Regions from separate parts of the Methylobacterium sp. E-025 genome, predicted to be linked through region 3. Evidence: predicted binding sites of a transcription regulator. Region 3 holds the regulator's gene; each other region holds the start of a gene.

Region 1 (7,376 bases), on a different contig from region 3:
AACAGCTGCTCCGCCTCGCCCGGCGTCAGCACCGAGGTCGGCTCGTCGAGGATGACGAGGCGCGGGTCCTGAAGCAGGCAGCGCACGATCTCGATGCGCTGGCGCTCCCCGGCCGAGAGCGACCAGACCGGCCGGGCGGGATCGAGGTGCAGGCCGTAGGCCGCCCCGAGCGCGGCGATCCGCTCGGCGAGCGCCCTGCCCGAGAGGGTCTTCGGCATGACGAGGGCGATGTTCTCGGCCACCGTCAGGTTCTCGCAGAGCGAGAAGTGCTGAAACACCATCCCGATGCCGATGGCGCGCGCCGCCTCGGGGTCGGGCAGCTGCACGATGTCGCCCTTGTGGGTAACGACGCCCTCCGTCGGCTCCAGCAGCCCGTAGAGGATCTTCATCAGGGTCGACTTGCCGGCGCCGTTCTCGCCGAGCAGCGCGTGGATCTCGCCGGCGCGGATCTCGAGGTCGACGCCGTCGTTGGCCTTGAAGTCGCCGAAGCGCTTGACGATGCCGTAGGCCCCGTAGAGCGGCGCGGTGCCGGCGGCGGGCGACGGCACGGCCGCCATCAGGCGCCGCCGAGGAGGCTGAGGGCGAGCCGGCCGTGGTCCTCGCGCAGCTTCCGCGTGTCCATGCCGACGGGGTTTCCGTCGACCACCCGCCACCGGCCCGCGACCATCACCCGGTCGGCGCGGTGCGCGCCGCACAGCACGAGCGCGGCCAGCGGATCGTGCGCGCCGGAGAAGCGCAGCGCGTCGAGGGTGAACAGCGCGAGGTCGGCCTCGCGGCCCGGCTCGATCCGGCCGATGTCGTCGCGCCCGAGGCAGCGGGCCGAGCCCTCGGTGGCCCAGCGCAGGGCGTCGAGATGCGTCACCGCTTCGGCGCCGTAGGTCAGGCGGTTGATCATCAGGGCGTGGCGCACGCCCTCCATCAGGTTGGAGCTGTCGTTCGAGGCCGAGCCGTCGACGCCGAGGCCAACCGGCGCGCCCGCCGCCTCCAGCTCGCAGGTGCGGCACTGCCCCGAGGCCAGCGTCATGTTCGAGGTTGGGCAGTGGCAGACGCCGACGCCGGCCTTGCCGAGCCGCCGCACCTCGTCGTCGTTGAAGTGGATGCCGTGCGCGAGCCAGGCCCGCGGGCTCATCCAGCCGACCTCCTCGAGGTAGTCGACCGGCCGCTGGCCGAACATCTCCAGGCAGTAGGCGTCCTCGTCCAGCGTCTCGCCGAGATGGGTGTGGAGCTGGCAGTCGTGGCGGTCGGCGAGCGCCGCGCTCTCGCGCATCAGCCGCTTGGTGACGTTGAAGGGCGAGCACGGCGCCAGCCCGATCCGCACCATCGCGCCGGGCTTCGCGTCGTGGAACAGGTTCAGCACCCGCTCGCTGTCGGCGAGGATGGTGTCGTCGTCCTGCGTCAGGCATTCGGGCGGCAGGCCGCCGTCCTTCTCTGACAGGCTCATCGAGCCGCGGGTGACGAAGGCGCGGATGCCGAGGCTGCGCGCCTCGTCGACCTGCACGTCGACGGAATCCTCGAGCCCCTTCGAGTAGAGGTAGTGGTGGTCCCCCGCCGTGGTGCAGCCGGAGAGCAGCAGCTCGGTGTAGGCGAGCCGCGTCGCGAGCCGGAACGCGTCGGGGGTGATCTTGTCCCAGACCGTGTAGAGCGCCTTCAGCCACGGGAACAGCGGCTTGTTGATCGCCAGCGGGTGGGCCCGCGTCAGCGTCTGGAAGAAGTGGTGGTGGGTGTTGATCAGCCCGGGGATGACGACGTGGCGCGACGCGTCGAAGGTCTCGTCCACCGGCGCGGCGGGCTGCGCGCCGGCCGCCACGCGCTCGACGATGCGGCTGCCCTCGACCACGATGCCGCCGCCGGCGCCCTCGGCGAGGATCGCCAGCGGATCGCGAATCCACAGGCGCCGGAGCGTTTCGCCCCCTCGGGGCCTGGCGTCGGATCCCGTCATGCCGTCTCCCATCCCGTCACGGTCGTGCGATCAGCGATCCAAACGGCGATCAGAAGATGTGGAACGCGACGCCGGCGAGGAAGCTCTTCTCTTCCGTGCCCTTGAACGTCGCCGTCTCGACGTTGCCGAACTTGTTCAGCCAGTACTGGAAGCCGATGAAGGCGTCGACCTTGTTGGGCTGGTCGTAGATCAGCTTGCCCACGTCGAGCACCAGGTTGGTGCGCGACAGGAATTCGAGACCGCGCTTCGGGTTGAAGGCGAAGTCGGCCACGTTCTGCACGCCGCGGCCCTTGGGCAGCACGATGTTGTTGAAGCCGGTCAGGCTCAGCGGCAGGTTGGTGAAGGCGAGGGGGAAATTGTAGACCACCTCGAATTCCGGCACCACGTCGAAGCTCTGGTCGCGATCGGGCTGCAGGTTGAATCCGTTGCGGTTCCATTCCTTGTAGGCGTGGACCGACAGGTTCAGGAACCCGGCCGGCACGTCGAAGGAGAAGTTGAGGCCGCCGACCACGTCGCGCTTCTTCGAGCCGAACGCGTCGTTCTGCGAGTTCGCGTCGAAGCCGAAGGCGAGGGAGATGTCCTTGACGATGCCCGGCAGCGTGAACGCCTTGGAGTTGGTCAGCGCGTTGAGGCTCAGGGTGCCGCGATAGAGGCCGTAGGCTTCGGTGTTGCCGTAATCGGCGAAGAACGGCGCGCCGACGCTGCCGGGCGGGTTCGTGGTGCCGGCCGGGAATTGCGACCCCGACTTGAGGATGTCGAGCGAGAAGAAGTTCGTGCCGTAGGCCCAGGCGTCGGCATGCGAGATGTTGTAGATCTGCTTGGGCGCCTCGCGGCTGACGAACGAGCCGTCGGCCTTCTGGATCTGGACGCCCGGCGACACGGTCGGGAACTGGTAGCGATAGCTGAACTGCGTGTCGGCGAAGAGGAAGAACGGCGCTTCCTTGGCCGGCGCCTCGACGGGCGCCTTGTCCTTCTTCGCGTCGAGATCGGCCGCCGCGCCGTATCCCACCAGACCGAGCGACATGGCCGCTGCAACGAGTCCCCGAGCGATCATGTCTGCCCTCTCCGTGCCGAAAATCCGGTGAGCAGGCAGCAACCGATATGCCAGCGCGTGCCACCTGGGCGAGAGGCGGCGGCCGAGTCATAATTCGGCAACAGGTTTGCCGGCCGAGCGCAGGCGCCCGCTCCGACGGGTGCGGCGGCGGCGACCCTGAAACGCGCGACGCGGCGGCCGGGCTCCCACCTCCGGCGGCGCGTCGTCCGCCGACGAACGCGCCACCGCCCATGACGTCGGCAGCATGCGCACAACATTCGAGCAATGTCGGGCAGTATTTGCGGATGCATTCCGCGCCATCGCCCGACATCGTCGCGTCGTGCGCCGCCGAGCCGGCCGCAGGACGGGAGATTCGCGCCGATGGTGACCGTGGATGCCGAGCCGGGCCCGCTGGCGATCGACCTGGCGACGACGGCGCTGGTGATCATCGACATGCAGCGCGATTTCCTGGAGCCCGGCGGCTTCGGCGAGAGCCTCGGCAACGACGTCTCGCTGCTCGCCGCCGCCGTGCCGCCGGCGCAGGCGCTGCTGGCGGCGGCGCGGCGGGCCGGCCTCCTCGTGGTCCACACCCGCGAAGGGCATCGCCCCGACCTGTCGGACGCGCCCGCCGCCAAGATCGCCCGCGGCACGCCGTCCGCCCGCATCGGCGCGCCCGGGCCGATGGGGCGCATCCTGATCCGCGGCGAGCCCGGCCACGACATCGTCGCCGACCTCGCGCCCGCCCCCGGCGAGCCGGTGGTCGACAAGCCGGGCAAGGGCGCGTTCTACGCCACCGACCTGGCCGAGATCCTGGCCGCGCGCAGCGTCGCCACGCTGCTCGTCTGCGGCGTCACCACCGAGGTCTGCGTCCACACCACCGTGCGCGAGGCCAACGACCGCGGCTACCGCTGCCTCGTGGTGTCGGATGCCTGCGGCTCGTACATCCCGGCCTTCCACGCGGCCGGCCTCGCGATGATCGTGGCGCAGGGCGGCATCTTCGGATGGGTGTCGGATTCGCATCGCGTCGTCGCCGCGATCGCCGCCGGCCGCACCGCATGATCGACCACGCCCCGAGCCGCCAAGCTTGGCCCGGTTATTGCCCGGCGAGCGCGACAGATGAAGCAGGAGTTCGTTGGATGCGTACGGTCTTGGCAAGCACCCTGTGTCTCGCGTTGCTGACGACGTCGGGCCTCGCGCAATCCTACACCGCGCCCGCGCCGACCGACGTCCCGTCAAGCGGCACGAAGAGCCTCAACAAGGCCGACCGCAAGATCGCCTGCACCCAGGAAGCCGACCGCCGCAACATGCGCGGCCTGAGCCGGCAGCAATATCGCGCCGCCTGCCGCAACCGCCCGATCCCGCGGGGCTGAGCGGCCGCGCCTTGCCGAGCGGGCGATCGGGTTCTATCCGCGCCGGGCCGTGACCGATCCACGCCCGAAGCGAGTGCCCCGGTGGACGCCCCGACACGCTACGCGCTCTACGTCACGCCGGAGCCCGGATCGGCGCTCGCCGCCTTCGGCGAGGCGGTCCTCGGCGATGCGCCCCTGCCCGGATGGGACGCGGCCGCGCGCGCGGCGCTCGCCGCCGTCACCGCGGCGCCGCGGGTCTACGGCTTCCACGCGACGCTGAAGGCGCCGATGCGCCTCGCCGCGGGCCGGACCGAGGGCGACCTCCTCGCCGCCTGCGCGGCGCTGGCGCAGCCCCGCGCGCCCCTGGCGGTCGGGCCCCTCGCGGTGACCCTGCTCGGGGACTTCGTCGCCCTGGTGCCCACCGCGCCGCCGCCCGGGCTCGGCCTGCTCGCGGCCGAGTGCGTCGCCGCCCTCGACCCGTTCCGGGCCGGCCTCACCCCGGCGGAGCGGGCGCGCCGCCAGCCGGAGCGCCTCGACGCGCGCCGCCGCGCGCTCCTCGACCGCTGGGGCTATCCCCACGTCTTCGAGGCCTTCCGCTTCCACATGACCCTGACCGGCCGCCTCGCCGGCGACGCCCGCGAAACCTGGCGCGCCCGCCTCGCGGCGGCCTGCCCGCCGACGTCGCTGACGATCGACGCGATCACGCTGCTGCGCCAGGACGGCGCGGCGCCGTTCCGCATCCTGCGCCGGATCCCGTTCGCTGCGTAGCCGCACGGCGCGCCCGTTCACGACGAAACCGCGGGTCGCGGCGCGGCTGTCATCCTATCGTCGCGCGCGACGGGTCTACCGGCGCATCCCTCGCGGCGGACGGCACGCATGCTCATCGTCGATAGCCTCACGCGGCGCTACGGACCGCGCCTCGCGGTCGACCGGATCTCGCTGCGGATCGAGCCGGGCAGCTTCGTCGGGGTGATCGGGCGCTCGGGCGCCGGCAAGTCGACCTTCCTGCGCATGCTCAACCGCCTCGCCGAGCCCTCGGCCGGGCGGATCCTGTTCGACGGGCTCGACGTCACCGCGCTCCGGGGGCGCGACCTGCGCCGCTGGCGCGCCCGCTGCGCCATGGTGTTCCAGCAGTTCAACCTGGTCGGCCGCCTCGACGTGCTGACCAACGTGCTGATGGGGCGCCTCGCCCACGCCCCGAGCCACCGCGCGCTCCTGAAGCTGTGGTCGGCCGAGGACCGGGCGCGGGCGCTCGCGGCGCTCGAGGCGTTCGACATGGCGGGCTTTTCCGCCCACCGCGCCGACCAGCTCTCGGGCGGGCAGCAGCAGCGGGTCGCGATCGCCCGCGCGCTGGTGCAGGAGCCCGACATCATCCTCGCCGACGAGCCGGTGGCCTCGCTGGACCCGCGCAACACCAAGCTGGTGATGGATGCGCTCGCCGACGCCAACCGGCGCCTCGGCATCACCGTGCTGTGCAACCTGCACTCGCTCGACCTCGCCCGCGCCTATTGCGACCGGCTCGTCGGCCTCGCCGACGGCCGCGTGGTGTTCGACGGCGGCGCCTTCGACCTCACCGAGGACGTCGCCAAGCAGCTCTACGGCCTGGAGGCCGGCGAGGTGATGGACCGGGCGCCGCACGCGGTCGAGCCCGCCGCACTCGTCGCCTGACCCCGGACGAACCCCGTGCCACGCCCCTTCCCGGAGATGATGATGCTCGACCGTCGCACCCTCGTCGGCGCCCTCGCGGGCGGCCTGGCCGCGCTCGCCCTGCAGCCCGCCCTGGCTCAGGATTGGAAGGCGACGGTGCCCGAGATCACCCTCGGCGCGATTCCCGTCGAGAACGCCACGGGCACCACCGACCGCTACGCGCCGCTCGCCGCCTACCTCACCAAGGCGCTCGGGGTGCCGGTGAAGCTGCGGGTCGCCAACGACTACGCCGCGGTGATCGAGGGCCAGCGCGCCGGCAACATCCAGATCGCCTTCTACGGCCCGGCCTCGTTCGCCCGCGCGGTGATGACGGGGGTGAAGGTCGACCCGATCGTCAACCAGAAGCACGATAACGGCGCCTCGGGCTACTACTCGGTGCTCTACGTGCGCGCCGACAGCCCGTACCGGACGATCGCGGACCTGAAGGGCAGGAACCTCGCCCTGGTCGACCCGAACTCGACCTCCGGCAACCAGGCCCCGCGCTTCTTCCTCAACAAGAGCGGCCACGACGTCGACGCGCTGTTCGGCAAGACCGTCTACGCCGGCAGCCACGAGAACGCGGTGCTGGCGCTGACCCAGGGCACGGCCGACGCCGCCGCCAACCTGTGGAACTCCGAGACCGATTCCGTCGTCACCCGCATGGCCGCCAAGGGCATGCTGAAGAAGCCCGACGGCACGCCGCTGAGCCCGTCCGACTTCCGCATCGTCTTCAAGTCCGCGTTCCTGCCCGAGGGCCCGTTCGCGATGCTGTCGAGCCTGCCCGCCGACCTGAAGCGCAAGATCGTCGAGGCCTTCGTCGCTTTGCCGACCGCCGACAAGGCCGCCTTCGACCGCCTCTCCGACGGCAAGGACCTCGGCCTCACCCCGGTGACGCTGGAGGATTACCAGCCGATCATCGAGATGCTGAAGTTCAACGACGCGCAGCGCCGCAAGTCCTGATCCCGGGACCGGACGGGTCGCCGCCGTGAGCGGGCGGATCGCGCCGCTGCCGCCCGAGCGGGCGGCGGCCCTGGCCGAGGCCTACGGGCGCGCGGTCGCGTCGACCCGGCGGCGGAGCCTGGCATTCCTCGCGGTCGTCGCCGGGCTGCTGGTCCTGTCGGGCCTGATGGCCGAGGTGCGCCCGCTGGTGCTCGCCGACAACATCGGCAACCTCACCGCCTATCTCGGCCGCATCCTGCCGCACCTGACCCTCGCCGACCTGCGCGGCGACCTCGCCGAATGGTACTGGGGCCTGCCGAAATGGGCGGCGCTCCTCGGCGAGACCGTGCTGATGGCCTATCTCGGCACGCTGCTCGGCGGCGTCGGCGCCTTCCTGCTGTGCTTCGGCGCGGCCGCGAACCTCGCCCGC
Region 2 (7,376 bases), on a different contig from region 3:
ATGACGGGAGCGACCCGCTTCGGCTAAGCCTGCCATCCATGATCGTTCGCCCCCGTCCCAACCTCTTCGCCATCCTGTTCACCCTGCGCGGCTCGATCCTGCCGCGGGTGGCGCTGAAGGTCCTCGGGCTGACGGCCTTCGCCGCGCTGGTGGTCGCGGTCGAGCAGCGCGTTCCGGAACGGTTTCCGGTGACGGCCGGGATCGGCCCGTTCACCCTGATCGGGCTGGCGCTCTCGATCTTCCTCAGCTTCCGCAACAACGCCTGCTACGAGCGCTGGTGGGAGGCCCGGAAGGCGTGGGGCGCGCTGATCGTCGAGATGCGCGGCTTGAGCCGGACCCTGGTCGCCCTCCTGCCCGGCCCCGAGCACGATGCGGTCCGCCGCACCGGCCTGCGCCGGCTCGCGGGCTTCGGCCACGGCCTGCACGCGCGGCTGCGCGGCCTCGACGAGGCGGCCGCCGTCGCGCCCTGGCTGCCGCCGGGCGAGGTCGCGCGCCTGCGCTCCTGCCCGAGCCCGACCGATGCGGTGCTCGCCGGCCTGACCCGCGACCTCGCAGGGGCCTATCGCGACGGGCATCTCACCGACGTGCTGTTCGGCGTCCTCGAGCGCAAGGTCTCGGACCTGTCGGCGATCCACACCGCCTGCGAGCGGATCCACGGCACGCCCCTGCCCTTCGCCTACACCCTGCTGCTCTACCGCACGGCGTGGCTCTACTGCCTGTTGCTGCCGTTCGGGCTGTCGGCCTCGCTCGGCTGGGCGACGCCGGTCGCGACCATGCTGGTGGCCTACACCTTCTTCGGCCTCGATGCGCTGGGCGACGAGCTGGAAGAGCCCTTCGGCCTGGAGGCGAACGACCTGCCCCTCGATGCGATGCTGCGCACGGCCGAGCGCACGGTGCTCGACGCCCTCGGCGAGCCGCTTCCGCCCGCGATGGAGCCGGTGCGCTACCGATTGGATTGAGCGTGCGGGCCGGCGTCCCCCGCGCTCACGTCCGCGACGGGGCCGCGTCCGGCCCGGGCCCGAGCCGGCGCTGCATCAGCACCGTGCCGAGCCAGCGCCCGTGCTTGTGGCCGACGTTCTCGAGGACGCCGGCATGCGCGAAGCCCAGGCCCGCATGCAGCGCCACCGACGCCTCCGAGCCCGGATCGGTGATCACCGCCACCATCACCCGCGCGTCGATCGCCTCGCAGGCCGCGATGAGCGCCGCCAGCAGGGCGCGGCCTCGGCGACGTAGACCGAATCCTCCACCGTCGAGCGATAGGCCGCCCGCACGCGATAGGGGCCGGCATAGGCGTATCCGCAGACCGCGCCGTCGCGCTCGGCGACGAAGTAGGGATAGCCGTCCGCGACGAGCGCCATCCGCCGCCGCGCCATTTCGGCCAAAGTCGGCGGCTCGGTCTCGAAGCTCGCGGTGCCGTTCGTCACCGCGTCGGCGTAGATCCGGGCGATCGCGGCGATGTCGGCGTCGACGGCCGGGCGCAGGTCAGGCGTCATCGATCCGCTCACGCAAAAAAGGGGCCGGCGCGACGGCGCCGGCCCCTGCGGTCGATCGTTCGGCGATCCCTTCGGGACCGCGCGGGGATCACTCGGCCGCGGTCATCTCGGCGGTGAAGTGGCCGCACCAATCCTGCGAGGCCACCACCGGCCACAGGCCCTTGGACTCGGGAGCCGGCTGGCTCACCGGCGGGTTGAAGCGGCACAGGCCCTGATCGCCGACGGCGGAGGCGCCGTTGGTCTTGTGGTCGTCGAAGAAGCGGCAGCTGTTGCAGGAGGCGTTGGTCGAGGTCATCGGGTTTCTCCGGTTCGGGCGTCTGTCGCGGGCTGTCGGAACCGTCGCCGGCCCCGTCGTCCGTCTGCAGTTCTTAATTAGAACAGCTCCAATATGGCGTCAACCGGCGAGTCCCGGCGCGGTTCCCGTTTTCGAGCGCGACCGGTGGAAACCGGTACGGTGCGTGCAGAAGCAACGCCGGACGGCAGCGGGGCCCCTTCCGGAAACGCCGGTCGTCACGGCCCGCCTGTCACCCGGCGCGGGCCTGCGAGCGGCGAGCGTCATCGACTCGCCATGGGCCCTCCCCTAACGTCCGGGGCGGGACCGGCGTCGGTGCCGGTCCGGAGGGTCCCCGCCCATGGTGCTGGAAACCGAATCGGCGCTGGAATCGGCCACCGCCCTGGCGACGAGCGAGGCGAAATCCGCCCGCACCGATCTGATCGAGGCGGCGGCATCGATCGTGGGCGGCCGCGGCGGACCGGGCGGCTTCGTTCGCGACCTGTTCGGCCGGGTGCCGCCGGAGGACCTGGCGCCCTACCCGGCCGAGGCGCTGGCCGACCTCGCGATCGCCGCGCGTGCGCATCTCGCGGTGCCGCGCGCCACGGGTTCGGCGGCGAACCTGCGGCTCGTCGACGTCGCCGTGCCCGGCCCCGGGCGCACCCGCGAGCTGACCGTCGTCGAGGTCGTCAACGACAACCGCCCCTACCTGCTCGACTCGACCCTGGCGGAGCTGACCGAGCAGGGCCTGACGCCCCACCTCGTCGCCCACCCGATCCTCGGCGTCGAGCGGGACGCCGACGGGGCGCTCGTCCGCGTCGTCGGGGAGACCACGGCGGACGCCCACGGCGCCCTGCTGCGCGAGAGCTTCATCCACATCCACCTCGACCGGCTCGATGCCGGCGAGGCGCGCGAACGCCTCGAAGCCGGCCTCGCGCAGGTCTTTCGCGATGTTGCCCTGGTCACCGACGACCACGACGCGATGCTGGCCCGGCTCGGCGCGCTCGCCGAGGGCTACGGCCGCAATCCCCCGCCGCTGCCCGAGGGCGAGGTCGCCGAGGCGCGCGCCTTCCTCGAATGGCTGCGCGACGGCCACTTCACGCTGCTCGGCATGCGCGAGCACGCGCTGCCCGGCGAGCGGGCGGCCGAGGCCGAAAGCCTCGGCATCCTGCGCGATCCGGGCCTCGCCGTGCTGCGCCGCGGGCGGGCGCTCGTGGACATGACGCCGGAGATCGTCGCGTTCCTCGAGGAGCCGCACGCGCTGATCATCACCAAGGCGAGCCTCAAGGCCCGCGTCCACCGCGCGGCGCATCTCGACTACGTCGCGGTCAAGCTGTTCTCCGCGACGGGTAAGCTCACCGGCGAGGTCCGCATCGTCGGGCTGTTCACCGCCGCGGCCTACACCGCGCTCGCCCGCGAGGTGCCCTATCTCCGCGGCAAGGTCGCGGCCGTGGTCGAGAAGGCCGGCCTCGACCCGACGAGCCATGCCGGGCGGGCGCTCCTCGCCGTGCTGGAGACCTACCCGCGCGACGACCTGTTCCAGATCGACGTGGACCGGCTGTTCCGCTTCACCCTCGCCATCGCCAACCTCGCCGACCGGCCGCGCGTCCGCGTGCTGTCGCGGACCGACCGGTTCGGGCGCTTCGTCTCGCTCCTCGTCTACGTGCCGAAGGACCGCTACGACTCGATCGTGCGCGCCCGCATCGGCGCCTATTTCGCCCAGGAATACGGCGGCCGGCTCTCGGCGACCTATCCCGACCTGCCCGACGGGCCGCTGGCCCGGATCCACTACATCGTCGGGTTCTCCGAAGCCGGCGCGCCGGAGCGCGACCCCTCGGTGCTGGAGGCCGGCATCGCCGCCCTGGTGCGGACCTGGGGCGACGCGCTGCGCGCCGCGCTCACGGAGGCCATGGGCGGATCCGAGGCGCGGGCGCTGGCCGCCCGCTACGGCGAGGGCTTTTCCGCGGCCTACCGCGAGAACTTCTCCGCCGAGGTCGCCATCGCCGACATCGCCATCCTCGAATCCCTGTCCGAGGACCGCCCGCGCGCCGTCGCGATCGACCGCCGCGACACCGACCCGGCGGCGCAGGTGCGCCTGAAGGTGTTCTCGCGCGGGGCGTCGCTGCCGCTGTCCGACCGGGTGCCCGGCCTGGAGAACCTCGGCTTCCGGGTGATCAACGAGCGGACCTACAGCGTGCTGCCGGCGGGGAGCGACACCAAGGTCTGGCTGCACGACATGCTGCTGGAGCGCGCCACCGGTGCGGCCATCGAGATCGGCCCGCTCGAGGCGCCGCTGGAGGCGGCGATGCTCGCCATCGCCGCGGACCAGGCCGAATCCGACGGCTACAACCGCCTCGTGCTGGAGGCCGGCCTCGCCTGGCGCGACGTGGCGCTGCTGCGCGGCCTCGGCCGCTACCTGCGCCAGCTCCGCGTGCGCTACGGCCAGGACTACCTCGCCGCGACCCTGAGCCAGCATCCCGGCATCGCCCGCCAGCTCGTCGCGCTGTTCCACGCCCGGTTCGACCCGGCCGCCGGGGGCGACCGCGGGGCCGCCGAGGCGGCGGTTCGCGAGGGCATCGAGGCGGCGCTCGCCGACGTGACCAGCCTCGACGAGGACCGGATCCTGCGCCGCTTCGTCAACCTCGTGGAGGCCGCGGTCCGCACCAACTTCTTCCAGAAGGCCGCCGACGGCACCCCGCGCGAGACGATCGCCTTCAAGTTCGCCTGCGCCAAGGTGTCGGGCATGCCGCTGCCGCGGCCGTTCTTCGAGATCTTCGTCTATTCGCCCCGCGTGGAAGGGCTGCACCTGCGCTACGGCTACGTCGCGCGCGGCGGCCTGCGGTGGTCCGACCGGCCGGAGGATTTCCGCACCGAAATTCTGGGGTTGGTGAAGGCGCAGCAGGTCAAGAACGCGGTGATCGTGCCGGTGGGCGCCAAGGGCGGGTTCTTTCCCAAGCGCCTGCCGCCGGCCTCGGATCGCGCCGCATGGCTGGCGGAGGGCACCGAGAGCTACCGCATCTTCATCCGCACCCTCTTGGAGCTCACCGACAACTTCGTCGCCGAGGGCATCGCGCCGCCGGCCGACACCGTGCGGCACGACCCCGACGACGCCTACCTCGTGGTCGCCGCCGACAAGGGCACCGCGACCTTCTCCGACATCGCCAACGCGCTCTCGCTGGAGCGCGGGCACTGGCTCGGCGACGCCTTCGCCTCCGGCGGCAGCCAGGGCTACGACCACAAGGGCATGGGCATCACCGCCCGCGGCGCCTGGGAGGCGGTGAAGCGCCACTTCCGCGAGATCGACGTCGACACGCAGGCTGATCCGGTGGCGGTGGTCGGCGTCGGCGACATGTCGGGCGACGTGTTCGGCAACGGCATGCTGCTCTCGCGCACCCTGAAGCTGGTGGCGGCCTTCGACCACCGCGACATCTTCCTCGATCCGACGCCCGACATGGCGGCGAGCTTTGCCGAGCGCAAACGCCTGTTCGACCTCGGCCGGTCGAGCTGGGCCGACTACGACAAAAGCCTGATCTCGGCCGGCGGCGGCGTCTTCTCGCGCGCGCTCAAGGCGATCCCGCTCTCGGCCGAGATCCGGGCCGTGCTCGGGTTCGAGCGCGCCTCCGCCTCGCCCGCCGAGCTGATGCAGGCGATCCTCAAGGCGCCCGTCGACCTGCTCTGGTTCGGCGGCATCGGCACCTACGTCCGCGCCACCACCGAGACCGAGGAGGAGGCCGGCGACCGGGCCAACGACGCCGTGCGCATCACCGGCCCGGAGATCCGCGCCAAGGCGGTGGGCGAAGGCGCCAACCTCGGGCTGACCCAGCGCGGGCGCATCGAGGCGGCGCGGGCCGGCGTCCGGCTCAACACCGATGCGATCGACAACTCGGCCGGCGTCAACACCTCGGACGTCGAGGTGAACATCAAGATCGCGCTGATGATCCCGGAGCGCGACGGCCGCCTCGATGCGGAAGCCCGCAACGCGCTCCTCGTCGCGATGACCGACGAGGTCGCCCACCTCGTGCTGCGCAACAACGAGCTGCAGACGCTGGCGCTCTCGCTCGCCCAGCACCGCGGCCTCGGCGAGGCCGGCTTCGCGATGCGGACGATGCAGGCGCTGGAGGCGGAAGGCCGCCTCGACCGCGCGGTCGAGTACCTGCCCGACGACGCGACGCTGACCGAGCGCATGCGCCGCGGCGAGGGCCTGACGCGGCCGGAATACGCGGTGCTGCTCGCCTACGCCAAGCTCTCGCTCTACGACGCGGTGCTGGCGAGCCCGGTGCCGGACGACCCGTACTTCGACCGCGAGCTGCAGCGCTACTTCCCCAAGGCCCTGCGCGAGCGCTTCCCCGATGCGGTGAGGGGGCACCGTCTGCGCCGCGAGATCATCGCGACGGCGTTGTCGAACATCATCGTCAACCGCGGCGGCATCTCGCTCGTCACGCGGCTCACCGACGAGACCGGGGCGGACGCCGCCACCATCGCCAAGGCCTACGCCGTGACCCGCGACGCCTTCGGCCTGATGGAGCTGAACGCGGCCATCGACGGGCTGGCCGGGCGGATCGGCGGGCAGGCCCAGATCGGCCTTTACGCCGAGGTGCAGGACCTGCTGGTCAACCGCATCGTCTGGTTCATCCGCAACCTCGACCTCGCCGGCGGCATCGCGCCCCTGGTGGCGCGCTATCGCGACGGGATCGCCGCGGTGCTCGCGTCCCTCCCCGGCGTCCTCGGCACGGAGGCGAACGCGGCGATCGAGCGGCGGCGCGCCGACCTCGTCGGGCAGGGCATGGATGCGGAGCCGGCACTCCGCCTCGCCTCGCTGCGGGCGCTGACCTCGGCGCCGGACATCGTCCGCGTCGCCGGCACCAGCGGGCGGCCGGTCGCGGAGATCGCGGCGACGCACTTCGCGCTGGAGCGGGAATTCTCCCTCGACGCGCTCGCCGAAGCCGCTCGCGCGGCGCCGGTCTCCGACACCTTCGACCGCGTCGCGCTCGAGCGGGCGGTGGCCGGCATCTCGTCCGCGCACCGGCAGCTCACCGCCGAGGTCGTCGGCGACATCGGCGCCGGCCCGGAGGCGGTCGCCGCCTGGGGCAAGGCCCGCGGCCCGTCGCTGGCCCGCATCCGCAGCGCGGTCGACGCCATCGCGGCCTCGGGGCTGACGGTCTCGAAGGCCACCGTCGCCGCGAGCCTGCTCGGCGACCTGGCACGAAGCTGACGCCGGATCGAGGACATGAAAAAGCCGGCCCGGCGCATGCGCGGGACCGGCTTTTCAGGGACCGGGCGGTTCGTATCGCAGGCTCAGAACGGGCCCATCCGCATGTCGAGCATGCGCTGGTTGTGCTCGAGCCAGAGGCGGAGCATCTGCGAGAACAGGCCGGGCTTCGGGGCAGGCTGGGTCATGGATCGTTCTCCGTGGGGCGACGGCCGCAGGGCCGTCCGTTCGCTCCGAAGATGCCGATCATGGTGCGCTGCAACAATGGACAAGGTTGCACTTCGCGCATGCATCGGGCGCATGTGTGTAGCCAAATATTAACGGTTCGGCGTCGTCGCATGCGTGAGCGGCAGTATCCTGCAACCAGAGCGATAGCGTCCCCGCGGCGCGATCAGCCGGGGTG
Region 3 (7,376 bases):
CCTGGCTGGAGCGGGCGACGGCGGCGTTGAGCAGCGGGTCCTAAAGAGTTCGAACGATCGAACCGCGCATCCGCGGGAACATCCAGCCTGACGCGGGTCCCCTCTCCCGCGTGGGGGAGCCGCTTCGCGCTTCGAATGCGCGATCCGGCGGCGCCTCCGTTCCAACCTGTCGCACGCCGACGATTTTACCCTCCGCCGGTTCGGGCCTATGAGGATGGCGGCGTGAAACCGTCGTCGTCGGTCGCGCGATAAGGACCGCATGATCCGCGCAGCCGCCCTCCTCCTGTCCCTGCTCGCGTGGCCGGTCGCGGCCCAGGGCTTCAAGCCGCCGGCCGACCTCGTGCGGGCGAGCCTCGCGGCGGAGCCCGCGGCGGTGGCGGGGGCCACGCCGTTCACCGTCGCCATCCGCATGGCGATGAAGCCGGGCTGGCACGTCTACTGGCGCAATCCCGGCGATTCCGGCCTGCCGCCGGAGGTGACCTGGACGCTGCCGGCGGGCTTCTCGGCCTCGGCGATCCAGTGGCCGGCGCCGCACCGCATCCCGATCGCGACGCTGATGAACTTCGGCTACGAGGGGGAGGCGATCCTGCTCGTGCGGGTCACGCCGCCGCCGAGCCTCGACCCGGCCGCGCCGGTGACGCTGGCGGGCAAGCTCACCTATCTCGTGTGCGAGACGGAGTGCATTCCCGGCTCGGCCGATCTCGCCCTGACGCTGCCGGTCGCGCGCGAGGCCACGGCCGATCCCGGCAACGTCGACCTGTTCGCCCGCGCCCGCGCCGCCCTGCCCAAGCGCGCGCCGTGGCCGGTGCGGCTGTCGAGCCAGGGCGACCGGCTCGCCCTCGACCTCGAGGCTCCGGGCCTCGCCGCGGACACGGTCCGCGCGGTGGCGTTCTTCCCCTATTCCGAGACGGCGATCGACAACGCCGCGCCGCAGCCCTTCACCGTTGACGCTTCGGGCCTCCACCTGACGCTGACCCGCGCGACGCCCGCCGACCCCGCGCCCGAATCGCTGCCCGGCGTGCTGGCGATCGACGAGGACACCGGCGGGGGCCTCGTTCGGCAGGCCTTCGCGCTCGGCGAGGAGGCGCCGCTCGCCGGCGGCAGCGCGATGCCGATCGCGGCGCCGGCGGTGGCGCGCACCGACCCGGCCGAGGCGCTGACCCTGTGGACCGCGGCCGGCCTCGCGCTGCTCGGCGGCCTGATCCTCAACCTGATGCCCTGCGTCTTCCCGGTGCTGTCGATCAAGGTGCTGAGCCTGGTGAGGCATTCCGGCGAGGCGCCGGCGCGGGTCCGGCTGCACGGGCTCGCCTACACCGCGGGGGTGCTGGCGGCCTTCCTGGCGCTGGCCGCGCTGCTGATCGCCCTGAAGGCGGGCGGCGCCGGGATCGGCTGGGGCTTCCAGCTGCAATCGCCGACCGTGGTGGCGGCGCTGGCCTACCTGCTCTTCGCCATGGGCCTGAGCCTGTCGGGCATGCTTCACCTCGGCGGGCGGCTGTCCGGGCTCGGCGACGGGCTGACCCGGCGGGCCGGGCTCCAGGGCTCGTTCTTCACCGGCGTGCTCGCGACGGTCGTGGCGACGCCGTGCACCGCCCCGTTCATGGGCTCGGCCGTGGGCTTCGCGCTGACGCAGTCGACCGCTGCCGGCCTCGTCGTGTTCGCGAGCCTCGGCCTCGGCCTCGCCCTGCCCTTCCTGGCGCTCACCCTGTGGCCGCCGGCGCTGCGCGCGCTGCCCCGACCCGGCGCGTGGATGGACGTGCTGAAGCAGGCCCTCGCCTTCCCGATCTACGCCACGGTCGCCTGGCTGGTCTGGGTGCTGGCGCAGCAGGTCGGGCCGCAGGGCCTGCTCGCGGCGCTGATCGGGCTGGTGCTGATGGGCTTCGCCGCCTGGGCGTGGGAGCTCGGCCGCGACGCGCGGCTGGTCCGGGCGCAGCTCGCCCGCGGCCTCGCGGTGCTCGCCGTCGCCGGCGTGGCGGGGCTCGCCCTCACCCTCGATCACGACCGCGTCGCACCGGGGGCTCAGGCCCGGGCCGAGGGGATCGAGCCGTTCACGCAGGCCCGCCTCGACGCGCTGCTGGCGAGCGGCCGGCCGGTCTTCGTCGACATGACGGCGGCGTGGTGCATCACCTGCCAGGTCAACGAGCGCACCTCGCTCGGGACGGCGGCGGTCGGCGCGGCGATGCGCGCGCGCGACGTCACGTATCTCAAGGGCGACTGGACCAACCAGAACCCGGAGATCACCCGCCTGCTCGAGCGCCACGGCCGGAGCGGCGTGCCACTCTACCTGCTCTACGCGGGTGCCGGAGAGCCGACGGTGCTGCCGCAGATCCTCACCGAGGGGACGATGCTGAGCGCGCTGGACGCCGTGAAGGCGACGGGCCGCAGCGCGAAGCTCGACGGCGGGGGGACGAAGGTCCCCTGAAGCTTGGTAAAAATATAATTTTCGTAGGACTGAAATCACTTCAGTGTGCGCGACGGCTCCCTCTCCCATGGGGAAAGGGTTGGGGTGAGGGGCGTGACCGACCCGGATGACTCACGCCCCTCATCCTGTCCTTCTCCCCATGAAAGAAGGGACCCACGGCAGGTCGCGGATCGTTGCGATCGCTTGAGCCGTCCACCGAAAGCCGAACTCAATCCTCGCCCGAGAACGTCTCGTCGAAGGCGTACCCCGAGCCGCGGACGGTGCGGATCGGGTCGGTCTCGCCGGCGCGGTTCAGGGCCTTGCGCAGGCGGCCGACATGCACGTCGACGGTGCGCTCGTCGATGTAGACGTCGTGGCCCCATACGCCGTCGAGGAGCTGCTCGCGGGAATAGACCCGGCCGGGGCTCTGCATCAGGAACTCGAGCAGCTTGAACTCGGTCGGCCCGAGGTGGATCTCGCCGCCGGCCCGGCGCAGGCGATGGCTGTCGCGGTCGAGCTCGATGTCGCCGGCTTCCAGCAGGTTCGCGACGTGGCTGGGCTTGGCGCGCCGCAGCAGCGCGCGGACGCGCGCCAGCAGTTCCGGCACGGAGAACGGCTTGACGATGTAGTCGTCGGCCCCCGTCCCGAGGCCGCGGATGCGGTCGCCCTCCTCGCCGCGGGCGGTAAGCATGATGACCGGCAGGGACACCGTCTCGCGCCGCGCCCGCACCCGGCGGCACAGCTCGATTCCCGAGAGCCCCGGCAGCATCCAGTCCAGCAGGATCAGGTCGGGCACCTGCTCCTGCAGGCGCAGCTCGGCCTCGTCGCCGCGGGCGGCGGAATCGACCTCGAAGCCCTCGGCTTCGAGGTTGTAGCGCAGGAGGGTGGTCAGCGCCTCCTCGTCCTCGACGATCAGGATCCGCGTACGCATGCAGGGCACTCCCGGGCGGACCGCCCGACTTTCTCATCCATCGCCACGGACCTCCCTCCCCCTGAAGCGGGTCGGGAGAGGGGAGCGCCGTATCCGGAGCGGTCGCTCCCCTCTCCCGACCCCCGCTCACGCGAGGCCCACCCTCCCCGCGCAGAGGAGGAGGGGAGGAGACGGCAGCCCTCAGGCGCCCGGTGCCACCGTCGCGTAGTTCGAGGCGTCGTTCTTCGGGCGGTCGCCCGCGAGGTTCTCGCCGGTGGACAGGTAGTGGATCGTCTCGGCGATGTTGGTGGTGTGGTCGCCGATGCGCTCGACGTTCTTGGCGCAGAACAGAAGATGCGTGCAGAACGAGATGTTGCGCGGGTCTTCCATCATGTAGGTCAGCAGCTCGCGGAACAGCGAGTTGTACAGCGCGTCGATCTCGCCGTCCCGCTCCCACACGTTGTGGGCCGCGTTGACGTCGCGGCTGGCATAGGCGTCGAGCACGTCCTTGAGCTGCTCCTGGACGAGGTCGCTCATGTGCTGCACGCCGAGCACGATCTTCTGGGCCTGGGCCTGGTCGCTGATCGCGACGACGCGCTTGGCGATGTTCTTGGCGAGGTCGCCGATGCGCTCGAGGTCGCCCGAGACGCGGATCGCCGAGATCGTCTCGCGCAGGTCGATCGCCATCGGCTGGCGCCGGGCGATGAGCAGCACCGCGCGCTCCTCGATCTCGCGCTGCAGCGTGTCGAGGCGCTTGTCGGCGACGATCACCGCCTGGGCGAGCTGGGTGTCGCGGCGGACGAGCGCGTCGGTCGCCTCGGTCATCATCTTCTCGGCGACGCCGCCCATCTCGGAGATCGAGCGGCGCAGGTCTTCGAGGTCGGTGTCGTAGGACGTGACGATGTGGCCGGGCATGGGCGTGGGTCCTCGAACGATCCGGGTGCGGCTCAGCCGAAGCGGCCGGTGATGTAGTCCTGGGTCTGGCGCACCGTCGGGTTCATGAAGATGCGGTTGGTCGGGCCGACCTCGATGACCTCGCCGAGATACATGAAGGCGGTGAACTGCGAGATGCGGGCCGCCTGCTGCATGTTGTGCGTCACGATGACGATCGTGAACTCGCTGCGCAGCTGCTCGATCAGCTCCTCGATGCGGCCGGTCGAGATCGGGTCGAGGGCCGAGGTCGGCTCGTCGAACAGGATCACCTCCGGGCTCTGGGCCACCGTGCGGGCGATGCACAGGCGCTGCTGCTGGCCGCCGGAGAGGCCCATGCCGGACTGCTTGAGCTTGTCCTTCACCTCGTCCCACAGCGCGGACTTGCGCAGGGCCGATTCGACGCGGCCGTCGAGCTCGGACTTCGGCAGCTTCTCGTAGAGCCGCAGGCCGAAGGCGACGTTGTCGTAGATCGACATCGGGAACGGCGTCGGCTTCTGGAACACCATGCCGATGCGCGAGCGCAGCTCGTTCAGGTCCACGCCGGAATCAAGGATGTTCTGGCCGTCGAGCAGCACCTGCCCCTCGGCGCGCTGCTCCGGGTACAGGCTGTAGATCCGGTTGAAGGTGCGCAGCAGGGTCGACTTCCCGCAGCCCGAGGGGCCGATCAGCGCGGTCACCTGCCGGTCGTGGAAGTCGAGGTTGATGTTCTTCAGGCTGTGGAACTGGCCGTAGTAGAAGTTCAGGGCCTGGGCGCTGATGCGGATCGGCGCGTGCTCGTCGGCCGGGTTGCGGCCGTCGAACCGGGTGGCGTTGATCGCGGGAGCGGCGTTCATCGTCGTGTTCCTCGTGGATGCCGGCGGCGGATCAGCGGGCGCGCTGCGGCTTGATGACGAAGCGGGCGACGACCGAGAGCAGCAGGATCGTCATGGTGATCAGGAGCGCGCCGGCCCAGGCGAGCTGCTGCCAGTTCGGGTAGGGCGAGAGGGCGAACTGGTAGATCATCACCGGCAAGTTCGCGACGCCGCCCATCAAGTCCGGGCTGAACCACGAGTTGTTGTTGAGCGCCGTGAACAGGAGCGGCGCGGTCTCGCCGGCGATGCGCGCCAGCGCGAGGATGATGCCGGTGACGATGCCGGCCGAGGCCGCCCGCCAGGTTACGCTGCGGATCACCGTCGACATCGGGGCGCCGAGCGCCACGCCGGCCTCGCGCAGCGTGCCGGGGACGAGGCGCAGCATGTCCTCGGTGGTGCGCACGATCACAGGGGTCGCGATGATCGCCAGCGCGACGCCGCCGGCCCAGCCGGAATAGGTCCCCATCGGCCGCACCATCAGGGTGTAGACGAACAGGCCGATCAGGATCGAGGGAGCCGAAAGCAGGATGTCGTTGAGGAAGCGGATCACCTCGGCGAGCTTCGAGCCGCGGCCGTACTCGGCGAGGTAGGTGCCGGCCATCAGCCCGATCGGCGTGGCGATGAGGATGCCGATGCCGGTGAGCACGAGGCTGCCGAGGATGGCGTTGGCGATGCCACCGCCTTCCGAGCCGGGGCCGGGGGTCGGCTGGGTGAACAGCAGCGGCGAGAATCCGCGCGCCCCCTCGACGATGAGCATCAGCAGGATCGAGCCGAGGACGAAGGCGCCGAGCACGGTGGCCGCCAGGCAGGCGATCCGCAGCGCGCGGTCGGCGACCCGGCGGCTGCCGCGGATGCGGGCCGGCTTCAAGGCCGGCGCCGGACGGATCGTGTTGGGAGCGTCCATGGCGGGTCCCTCAGGCGACCTTGACGCGGCGCGTCAGGAAGCGGGCGATGATCAGGACGACGAAGGTGATCGCGAACAGGATGCAGCCGAGCGCCATCAGCGAGTTCAGCTGCAGGCCGTCGGCCTCGTTGAACTCGTTGGCGATGCGCGAGGCGATGGTCGAGCCGGGATCGAACACCGAGGCCGAGAGGCGGTTGGCGTTGCCGACCACGAAGGTCACCGCCATGGTCTCGCCGAGGGCGCGCCCGAGGCCGAGCATGATCGCGCCGATGATCGAGACCGAGGCCTGCGGCAGCAGCACGTGGCGGACCACCTCCCAGGTGGTGCAGCCGATGCCGTAGGCGCTCTCGCGCAGGATCGTCGGGATCTGGTCGAGCATGTCGCGGGCGATTGAGGCCACGAACGGCACGATCATGATCGCCAGGATGATGCCGGCGGTGAGCACGCCGACGCCCGAGGGCACGCGGGCGTAGAGCAGCGTGCCGACGATCGGCATGCCCTCGACCAGGTTCGACACCGGCATCTGCACGAATCGGGCGAAGAGCGGCGCGAAGATGAACAGGCCCCACATGCCGTAGATGATGCTGGGCACGGCGGCGAGCAGCTCGATCGTCATGCCGACGGGCTTGCGCGCCCAGCCGGGGCAGAGCTGCGTCAGGTAGATCGCGATGCCGAGCGAGATCGGCACGCCGATCACCAGGGCGAGCACCGCGGAGGCGAGCGTTCCGGTGACGGCGACCAGGGCGCCGTACTGCTCGGTGCCGATGTTCCAGGCGCTCGAGGTGAGGAAGCCGAAGCCGAACTCGCGGAAGGCGGGCCAGCCGCCGTAGAGGATTGAGCCGAGGATGCCGGCGAGCACCAGCAGCACCAGCAGGGCCGAACCGTAGGCGGCGGCGCGGAACAGGGCGTCGAGGCCCTTGCTCGGCCCCTTGCGCAGGCGCGCGCCCGAGGCGGCGCGCGTCACGGCGATCTGTTCAGTCAAGGCGGTCATCCGCGGTTCTTTTCACCGGCTGGCGTGGTAGCGCGCCGAACGGCCGGGCGCGAGGGCGGGGCCGGACGCGCGGGCGAGATCCGGCGAGGACGCTGCGCCCGCTCGGGGAACGGGCAGCCCTCGCGCTTCGCGCGGGCCGTCCGCTCGTCGCGATCGGCCGCGGGGCCGCGTGCGGCCCCGCGGGTTCGGCCTCACATGCCGAGGACGGGCTTTCCGTCCTTGCCCTTTACCTGCTTCCACTCCTCGTGGATCAGGCCGACGACGGCGTCCGGCAGCGGCACGTAGTCGAGGTCGGAGGCGAGCTTGTCGCCGTTCTTGTAGGCCCAGTCGAAGAACTTCAGCACGTCGGCGGACTTGGCCGGATCGGCGGCCTCCTTGTGGACGAGGAT

The links. The regulator PhoB, encoded in region 3, activates phosphate uptake and scavenging genes when phosphate is short. The targets are predictions, from matches to a motif close to TGTCATNNANCTGTCAT.
Region 1: a site for PhoB is predicted at 5,137-5,153, ahead of phnC (phosphonate ABC transporter ATP-binding protein). Genes of this name have one in related genera too.
Region 2: a site for PhoB is predicted at 2,047-2,063, ahead of MKK64_RS02555 (NAD-glutamate dehydrogenase). Genes of this name have one in related genera too.

What each region holds. Positions count from the first base shown of each region.
Region 1 is NZ_JAKSYR010000168.1:14,237-21,612, forward strand. It holds gene MKK64_RS24265 (ABC transporter ATP-binding protein) at 1-557, opposite strand, end outside; gene MKK64_RS24270 (8-oxoguanine deaminase) at 557-1,939, opposite strand; gene MKK64_RS24275 (hypothetical protein) at 1,989-2,993, opposite strand; gene MKK64_RS24280 (cysteine hydrolase family protein) at 3,354-4,031, shown strand; gene MKK64_RS24285 (hypothetical protein) at 4,109-4,342, shown strand; gene MKK64_RS24290 (DUF1045 domain-containing protein) at 4,424-5,089, shown strand; gene phnC (phosphonate ABC transporter ATP-binding protein) at 5,198-5,989, shown strand; gene phnD (phosphonate ABC transporter substrate-binding protein) at 6,032-6,967, shown strand; gene phnE (phosphonate ABC transporter, permease protein PhnE) at 6,993-7,376, shown strand, end outside.
Region 2 is NZ_JAKSYR010000034.1:83,225-90,600, forward strand. It holds gene MKK64_RS02540 (bestrophin family protein) at 39-959, shown strand; partial or broken gene MKK64_RS02545 (N-acetyltransferase family protein) at 985-1,493, opposite strand; gene MKK64_RS02550 (hypothetical protein) at 1,582-1,788, opposite strand; gene MKK64_RS02555 (NAD-glutamate dehydrogenase) at 2,126-6,976, shown strand; gene MKK64_RS02560 (MFS transporter) at 7,365-7,376, opposite strand, start outside.
Region 3 is NZ_JAKSYR010000071.1:55,933-63,308, reverse strand. It holds gene MKK64_RS07675 (aminopeptidase P family protein) at 1-44, shown strand, start outside; gene MKK64_RS07670 (protein-disulfide reductase DsbD family protein) at 260-2,419, shown strand; gene phoB (phosphate regulon transcriptional regulator PhoB) at 2,628-3,329, opposite strand; gene phoU (phosphate signaling complex protein PhoU) at 3,510-4,223, opposite strand; gene pstB (phosphate ABC transporter ATP-binding protein PstB) at 4,256-5,074, opposite strand; gene pstA (phosphate ABC transporter permease PstA) at 5,106-5,996, opposite strand; gene pstC (phosphate ABC transporter permease subunit PstC) at 6,007-6,987, opposite strand; gene pstS (phosphate ABC transporter substrate-binding protein PstS) at 7,179-7,376, opposite strand, start outside.